2 regions of the Pseudomonas sp. AC016 genome follow, and region 2 is predicted to be linked to the other one. Evidence: predicted binding sites of a transcription regulator. Region 2 holds the regulator's gene; the other holds the start of a gene.
The links. Region 2 encodes sigma-54, which starts transcription at its own class of promoters, with help from an activator protein. Its sites were predicted from a motif close to ANTGGCATNNANNTTGCTNT; they were not measured.
Positions count from the first base shown of each region.

Region 1: a site for sigma-54 is predicted at 2,617-2,636, ahead of flgB (flagellar basal body rod protein FlgB). Genes of this name have one in related genera too.

Region 1 is NZ_CEEDCC010000001.1:1,351,157-1,355,575, forward strand. It holds gene flgE (flagellar hook protein FlgE) at 1-999, opposite strand, end outside; gene AC0IXS_RS05855 (flagellar hook assembly protein FlgD) at 1,028-1,705, opposite strand; gene flgC (flagellar basal body rod protein FlgC) at 1,721-2,161, opposite strand; gene flgB (flagellar basal body rod protein FlgB) at 2,165-2,572, opposite strand; gene cheR (protein-glutamate O-methyltransferase CheR) at 3,073-3,900, opposite strand; gene AC0IXS_RS05875 (chemotaxis protein CheV) at 3,964-4,419, opposite strand, start outside.
Region 2 is NZ_CEEDCC010000001.1:2,137,377-2,141,795, reverse strand. It holds gene rapZ (RNase adapter RapZ) at 1-298, opposite strand, end outside; gene ptsN (PTS IIA-like nitrogen regulatory protein PtsN) at 301-765, opposite strand; gene hpf (ribosome hibernation-promoting factor, HPF/YfiA family) at 778-1,086, opposite strand; gene AC0IXS_RS09495 (RNA polymerase factor sigma-54) at 1,161-2,654, opposite strand; gene lptB (LPS export ABC transporter ATP-binding protein) at 2,850-3,575, opposite strand; gene lptA (lipopolysaccharide transport periplasmic protein LptA) at 3,575-4,123, opposite strand; gene lptC (LPS export ABC transporter periplasmic protein LptC) at 4,110-4,419, opposite strand, start outside.

The DNA of each region.
Region 1 (4,419 bases), 790 kb from region 2:
CACGCTCATCGCGCTCAACTGGCCAGTCGCGTAACCATCCTGATCCTGAGTGAGCAGACCCGACACCGAAGCAGTCTGGGTGATGCCGGACATGTTCAGTTTGATCGTGGCCGCACCCGCAGCACCGTTGGCAGCCCAGGTCGTCGTGGTACCGGAACCGGTCTGCACGCCTGGCACCCAGTTGTTGACGTTGAAGGTGCCGTCAGTGTTGAACGTGATGTTCGGGCTGTCGGTAGGTACAGCGCCAGGCGCCGTCACAACCAGATTACCCGCCGAGTTGAAAGTCAGGTCGTTCTTGTCGGCAGTGGTGGTGGCCGGGTTGGCGATGCTGCGGCCATCCATCAGCGAGTACATGGACCACGTGTTGGTGCCGGTCTTGACGAAGTACTGGTCCAGGGTGTGTGCATTACCTTGAGAGTCGTAAGTCGGCGTGCTGTACTTCATGTTGTAGCTTTTAGTATCTGTGGCATCGAAGGTCGACAGACTCGGCAATGGTGTCACCGAGTTCAGGTTGGCGACGTTCGTGATCGAACTGGTAGGCTTGGGCTCCAGGTTCGACGAATCAACGCGCAGATCGCTCAATGCACCGGTGACGACGCTGCCATTGGCATCGACGTTGTAACCCTGCAGTTTCATGCCGCCGCTGTTGACGACAAAACCTTCCTTGTCGGTGTGGAACGCACCGGCACGGGTGTACAGCTTCTCGCCATTGTTGCTGAGCTGGAAGAAACCGTTGCCGTTGATGGCAAGGTCAAGGCTGTTGGCGGTGCCCGTGGTCAGGTTGCCCTGCGAGAACTGCTGGGAAACCGCTGCAGTGGAAACACCGCTGCCCACGTTGGTCTGGCCGGACGTACCGCGAATCGATTGCGCATACTGGTCGGCGAATTCCGCACGGGACGATTTGAAGCCGGTGGTCGCTACGTTGGCAATGTTGTTGCCGGTAACGTCGAGACTCTTGTTTGCAGCATAGAGCCCACTAAGACCGATATTGAAAGACATATTCCACTCCTGCGCCGTCTAGTCGGCTCTATATTCCGATCGTTTGAACTTTGGACAAGGCAACACTGCCGCTGGCCAGGTTGAGCTTTGTTTCCGCACCATTGACGCCCAGCGTGACGCTGTTGACGATCGCAGGCAGGTAAGTCGTGAACTGGGTGTTCTTGCCGTCAACCGAACCTGCAGCCGTGAAGCTGTAAGTACCGGCAGGTGCCACGGTGCCGTCGCTGGCCTTGCCATCCCAGGCAAAGCTGGTCGAACCGGCTGGCAGCGTGCCGAGGTCCACGGTATTGACCAGGTTCGACTGGGCGTCGTAAATCTTGACGCTCGTCACAGAGCTGGTAGCTGGCACTGCGATGGAGCCGACCATGCCCTTGGTGGTGTCAACCGCGGTGGAACCGGCATTGATGATTACCGAGCGGCCTACCAGCGACGACGCCTGGAGCGCCTGGGACGACTGGTAGCTGCCGGCAATCGAGTCGACGGTAGAGGTCAGGTTCTGCAGGCTTTCCACGCTGCTGAACTGAGCCAGCTGAGCCACGAATTCTGTGTTGTCCTGAGGATCCAGAGGGTTCTGGTTCTTCATCTGCGTGACCAGCAACTGCAGGAAGGAATCCTTGCCCAGCGTGCCCGTCGAATCAGTCTTCGTCGGCGTCGGGTTCTGAAGCGAGTTTACAAAACTCGTCGATACATTATTTTCAACGGCCATATCTTTCGCCTTCTATCACTGACCGAGGGTCAGAACCTTCTGCATCATGGATTTTGCGGTGTTCATGATTTCTGCGTTGGTCTGGAACGAACGACTGGCGGAAATCATGTCGGCCATTTCTTCCACGACATTGACGTTGGGATAGTAGACATACCCGTTCTTGTCAGCCGAAGGATGATTGGGCTCGTAGCGCGCTTCGAGGTTGGAGCTGTCTTCGATGATGCCGTTGACCTGCACGCCCTGCCCGGCTTCGCCCTGGTCCTGGAACAGCGAGCCACCCGTGGACTGCTGACCCTGCATCACGGTGGCGAACACCGGATGACGGGCGCGGTAGGTGGCGTCAGCGCTCGAGGAAACGGTCTCGGCGTTGGCGATGTTACTGGCCGTGGTGTTCAGACGCGTGGTCTGGGCACTCATGGCGCTACCGGCAATGTTGAACACATTGGCTAGTGACATGAATTACTCTCCGCGAAGGGCTGCAACCAGCCCCTTGAATTTGCTGTTGAGCAAGGTGAAGCTGGCCTGAAAGCCCATGGCGTTCTCGGTGTAGCTGGCCTGCTCGACCTGGGAATCGACGGTGTTCTGGTCAAGCGATGGCTGCGACGGCGTGCGATACATCAGCGTGCCGTCCTGATTGCCCATACCCTCGGCTTCGATGTGGCGACTGTTGGTCTTGTTCAGCACGAAATGGCCGTTCTGGACCTTGTCGTTCTCGGCAGCCAGCACCGACGAAAAGTCGAGATCGCGCGCCTTGAAGTTCGGGGTGTCAGCGTTGGAAATGTTGTTGGCCAACACCTCTGCACGCTGAGCCCGGAAGTTGAGGGCCTTTTCGTGAATGCCTAGCGCTTTATCGAAACTGATGCTCATGTCGGGAAACCTTTGCCGGTTGACCTGATTCTGTTGTCAGTGACAAAGCAATCGGCGTGCCACTTCTCAAAACGCAATGATTACGGGGCCTGCAGGCCGTGGCAAAGCGGCAATGCCAGAAAAGCGGCAAGGCATTTCCGCTGTAAAGAGGTAAAGCGGCAAGGTGGGTGCCGTTTTTTTGCCAGTATTTCGCCACGACCTTGCGCAGCAGGTGCCGGATCGAAGTCGGGGCTCTGGAGACTGGAAACACTCTTCGCACGGTCATAGCCTCGGGCGAGCGCAGGATTGATTCAATAAAAAGGAGCAATTGTCTTGGTCAGCTCATTCGGCATGAACGGCAGCGGTCAAGTCTTATGGATAGACTTCTGATTCGTGACGACTCGATATCCGTTCACGACGTCGTCGCTCCCTGATGCTGATCAGCGTCAGCCGGTACTCACCTCAAGCGCAAAAAAAAGAGACCCGAAGGTCTCTTTTTTATTGGCTACAGATACTGCCAATCACTTGGCTTTGTAGATGATCCCGGGGCTGCACTGAACCATCTGGTAATGATCAGGCAGACCGTTGAGCGCTTCGGAAGCACCCAGAAACAGGTAGCCACCCGGCTTGAGCGTGCCGTGGATGCGCAGCAGGATGTCTTTCTTCACTTCGGCGGAGAAGTAGATCAGCACGTTGCGGCAGAACACGATGTCGAACTTGCCCAGCGCGGCGTAGCTGTCGAGCAGGTTGAAGGAGCGGAACTCCACGCGACTCTTGATCGGCGTCTTGACGACCCAGCGACCCGGGCTCTTGACGTCGAAAAAGCGCTGCAGGCGATCCGGCGACAAGCCGCGGCCGATGGCCAGGCTGTCGTACTCGCCGGTCTTGCAGTTGTTGAGCATCGCACCCGACAGGTCGGTGGCAACGATTTGAGCGCCAGACTTGAGCTGGCCAGGGTTGGCGCGCTCGAATTCATCGATGGACATCGACAGTGAATACGGTTCCTGCCCCGACGAACAGGCCGCCGACCAGATGCGCAGTCGCTGGCCGGGACTGGCCTTGATCTGCTCGGGAAGCACCTTGTTCTTCAAGACTTCGAAGGGGTAGGTATCGCGAAACCACAAGGTTTCATTGGTCGTCATCGCGTCGACCACCTGCTCGCGCAAGCCACTGCGCGGCTGGGTCTGAATGCGCTGGACCAATTCGCCAAGCGATTTGATGCTTTGCTGCTCCATCAGTTTGTTGAGACGGCTGGACACCAAGTACTGCTTGTTTTCCCCAAGCAGGATGCCACAGGCTTTTTCCAGAAATACCCGGAACTGATCAAAATCCAAATTACCCGTAGACAAGGTGCAGCCTCTCAAATCAGGTGAATCACCGAGGACGACGCCCCCGACTGTTTATTCCGTTATTTATTCTGCCGCGTTGATGCGCGCCACGACCCTGGCTGCCAGATCGTCCGGCCGGAATTTCGCGAGGAAATCGTCGGCACCGACTTTCTTGACCATCGCCTGGTTGAACACCCCGGAAAGCGAGGTATGCAGGGTGATGTGCATTTTCTGCATGCGTGGATCGTTGCGGATCGCCGCGGTTAGGGTATAGCCGTCCATCTCCGGCATTTCAATGTCGGAGATCATCATCAGAAACTCTTCGTGAGGTTTCTTGCCCTCTTCGACCATCTTGCGCAGGTAATCCAGCGCCTGACGACCGTCGTTCAGCGCAACCACCTCCACGCCGACCGTTTCCAGACAACGACTGACCTGCTTGCGCGCCACCGAGGAGTCATCGACGGTCAGCACCCGCAACGAGATGGCTTTGTGGTGAACCTCTTCATTGATGACGCCCACCGACACCTCTTCAGAGATCGG
Region 2 (4,419 bases):
GCTTGAGCAGGGTGGCTTCGTCGGCATCCAGATACAGCACATCGCACTGGATATTGCGCCCACGGACCTCATCGAGCATGGCCGGGAAGCGGGTCAGGTGACTGGGCAGGTTGCGGGCATCGATGGAAACCGCCAGCAGCGGTTCGGCCAGTTCGGTATTGATCAAGGCGCGTTCGGCGAGCTCCGGAAGCAATCCGGCAGGCAGGTTGTCGACGCAGTAGAAGCCGCTGTCTTCCAGTACATCGAGCGCCGTGCTTTTGCCCGAGCCGGAGCGGCCACTCACGATGATCATGCGCATGTTCAGTTGCCGTTCTGCACGTCTAGCACCACTTGGTAGAGCGCTTCATTGGTCTTGGCGCTGCGCAGGCGTGTCCGGACATCTTTGGAGTCGAGCATGCTGGCGATCTGGCGCAGCAACTCCAGGTGCTTGTCTGTGGCGGCTTCCGGGACCAGCAGCACGAACAGCAGGTCGACAGGCGCGCCGTCGATGGCATCGAAGTCCACGGAGTCGTTGAGATGAATGACGGCACTGACAGGCTCGCCACAGGTGGCAAGACGGCAGTGAGGGATGGCAATGCCATTGCCGAAACCGGTAGATCCCAGTTTTTCACGGGCAACGAGCGCCTTGAATACTGTTTCCCAATCAAGCCCCGGTACTTCGCGGCCGATCAGTCGGGCAATATGTTCGAGTACGCTTTTCTTGCTGCCGCCCGGCACGTTCACTTCGGAACGGCCGGGGGTCAGGATTTCTTCAAGTCGGATCATGTGTGATGAGCGTCAGCGAGCGTTTGCACCCTTGAGGATGCTTTGCTGCTTTTCCTTATGCTTGAGCAATTGTCTGTCGAGCTTGTCAGTGAGCAGGTCGATGGCCGCGTACATGTCGTCATGTTCAGCATTGGCAACTACCTCTCCACCGTGGATATGCAGCGTGGCTTCGATCTTCTGTTTCAGCTTCTCGACCGCCATCGTGACCTGCACGTTTGTAATCTTGTCAAAATGCCCTTCGAGTTTCTTGAGCTTGAGCTCAACGTATTCACGAAGTGGCTTGGTCACTTCCAGTTGGTGTCCACTGATGTTGACTTGCATACAGCTTCTCCTTTGCCAGTGCATAAAGAGGCAGGCGTGGTGCCTGCCACTGGAACGCTGTGGCTCGGCCTGCATCACATCAGTCGCTTGCGCTCGCTGGAGGGTGCAATCCCAAGAGATTCGCGGTATTTGGCAACTGTGCGACGGGCTACTTGAATGCCTTGTGCCTCCAGTAAACCAGCGATCTTGCTATCACTCAACGGCTTTTTCTGATTTTCCGCCGCGACCAGTTTTTTGATGATCGCGCGAATTGCCGTGGATGAGCACTCGCCGCCTTCCGAGGTGCTGACATGGCTGGAGAAGAAGTATTTCAGCTCGTAAATGCCGCGTGGCGTGTGCATGAACTTCTGCGTGGTCACGCGGGAAATCGTTGATTCATGCATGCCCACCGCTTCGGCGATATCGTGCAGTACCAGCGGCTTCATGGCTTCATCGCCATACTCCAGAAAGCCGCGCTGGTGCTCGACGATCTGAGTGGCGACCTTCATCAGCGTCTCGTTGCGGCTCTGCAGGCTCTTGATGAACCAGCGGGCTTCCTGCAACTGATTGCGCATGAAGGTGTTGTCGGCGCTGGTGTCTGCGCGACGTACGAAGCCTGCATACTGCGGATTGACTCGCAGTCGCGGCACTGACTCCTGGTTCAGCTCGACGAGCCAGCGTTCGTTGTCCTTGCGCACAATGACATCGGGAATGACGTACTCGGCTTCGGTGGACTCGATCTGCGAGCCAGGGCGCGGATTCAGACTCTGCACCAGTTCGATGACCTGACGAAGTTCGTCTTCCTTGATCTTCATGCGGCGCATGAGCTGGGCGTAGTCACGGCTGCCCAGCAGGTCGATGTAATCGGTGACCAGACGCTGCGCTTCGCTCAGCCAGGGCGTTTTTGCCGGCAGCTGGCGCAGTTGCAGCAGCAGGCATTCGCTCAGGGTGCGAGCGCCGATACCGGCCGGTTCGAATTGCTGAATGCGGTGCAGAACGGCTTCGATCTCATCGAGTTCGATATCCAGCTCGGGATCGAAGGATTCGAGAATCTCTTCAAGGGTCTCGTCGAGATAGCCCTGATTGTTGATGCAGTCGATCAGCGTGACGGCGACCAGACGGTCCTTGTCGGACATCGGGGCGACGTTGAGCTGCCAGAGCAGATGGCTTTGCAGGCTTTCGCCAACGGATGTGCGGGTGGTGAAGTCCCATTCATCATCGTCATTGCTGGGCAGGCTGCTGGCGCTGGTCTGGTAGATGTCTTCCCAAGCGGTATCGACGGGCAGCTCGTTGGGAATGCGTTCGTTCCATTCGCCTTCCTCGAGGTTGTCTACGGTAGGCGCAGATTCCTGGTAGGTCGGTTCCTGAACGTCGGGGTTGGGCTTTTGTTCGATGTTGTCCGCCATCGGGTCGGAGTTATCGAAGTCGTCGCCTTCCTCCTGGCGTTCCAGCATAGGGTTCGATTCCAGCGCCTCCTGAATCTCCTGCTGGAGGTCCAGTGTGGATAGCTGAAGTAAGCGGATTGCCTGTTGCAGCTGCGGTGTCATCGTCAGCTGCTGGCCCATTCTCAAGACTAGCGATGGTTTCATGGCAGGGGCTAAACACCTTATTCGCCGGCGCTCTTGCGCCATCCACTACAGGCGCCTAAACGCCAACTTAAGCAAATTATATGCCTGAAAGCAGGGCGTTTGCCTAGAGCGTTACTAGAAATAATACGTTGTCAACAAGCCGCACCGATATTGGAGGCCTTGATAGGCCGGATGCGGCTTTTTCGAATGCGGCTTTTACAGGCGGAATTCGTGACCCAGATAGACTTCTTTAACCAGTTGGTTGGCCAGAATGGTTTGCGAGTCGCCTTCTGCGATCAATTGCCCGTCGTTGACGATATAGGCTGTTTCACAGATATCCAGCGTCTCGCGAACGTTGTGGTCAGTGATCAGCACGCCAATGCCCTTGGCCTTGAGGTGGTGAATGATCTGCTTGATGTCGCCTACCGAGATAGGGTCCACGCCCGCGAAGGGTTCGTCCAGAAGGATGAACTTTGGGGCAGTCGCCAGCGCGCGTGCAATCTCGACGCGGCGACGTTCGCCACCCGAGAGGCTCATGCCGAGGTTGTCGCGAATGTGCGTGATGTGGAACTCCTGCAGGAGGCTTTCCAGTTCCTGGCGTCGCGCAGCGGCATCGAGTTCCTTGCGGGTCTCGAGGATCGCCATGATGTTGTCGGACACCGACAGCTTGCGGAAGATCGAGGCTTCCTGCGGCAGGTAGCCGATACCTGCACGGGCGCGGCCGTGCATGGGCTGATGGCTGACGTCCAGATCGTCGATCAGCACGCGGCCCTGATCGGCCTGTACCAGCCCGACAATCATGTAGAAGCAGGTGGTCTTGCCGGCGCCGTTGGGGCCCAGCAGACCGACAATCTGGCCGCTGTCGATGGAAATGCTCACATCGCGCACGACCTGACGGCTTTTGTAGCTTTTAGCCAGATGCTGGGCTTTAAGCGTCGCCATTACTGGGCCTTCTGCGGTTGATCGGTTTTCTTTTTAGGCTGAATGACCATGTCGATTCGTGGACGTGGCGTGGTCACTTTCGCGCCACCATTGGCACGGCCCGCACTGACGACCTGCCTGACCGTGTCATAGACGATCTTCTCGCCTTCGGACGTGTTGCCGTCGTTGACGACCTTGGCCTTGTCGATCAGGACGATACGGTCCTGAGCGGCGTAATACTGAATGGTGACGGCATATGCCTGCACGATCGGCTTGTCCACCGACGGCTTCTGCTCGTAGTAGGCCAGGTTGCCGACAGACGTGAAAATATCCACTTCGCCCTGAGCGTTGCGTGTGATGGTCACGGTGTTGCCTGTGATCTTCATCGAGCCCTGCGTGATGATGACGTTGCCCTTGTAGGTGGCCACGCCTTTCTTGTCATCGAGCTGCGCATCGTCGGACTGGATGTGGATTGGCTGATCACGGTCGGTTGGCAGGGACCAGGCGCTCGCGCTTCCCAGTGCTGCGCCCAGGCCGAGCAAAAAAGGAAGAGTTTTAACGAGCCTCATACTGTCCTCTGACGTTGGACAGCAGGTCCATCCTGCTGTCTTTCAAATATGCTTTCATTCCCTTGGCCGTAGTAACACCGCCCGCGGCGTCGATTCTAACGTCTTGGTCGGTCTGCGCATATTGCTTCTGTGGGAATACGGTCATGCGACTACTGGTGATGATAGTCGTACGTTGTTTTTCGTCGGTGCGCGCAACGCGAACCGAGTCGATCAATTCTACCTGTTCGCCTCCCGGGGAGACCTCGCCCTGCTTGCTCTGCACATGCCAGGGAAACTCGGTGCCGCGGTACATCTGC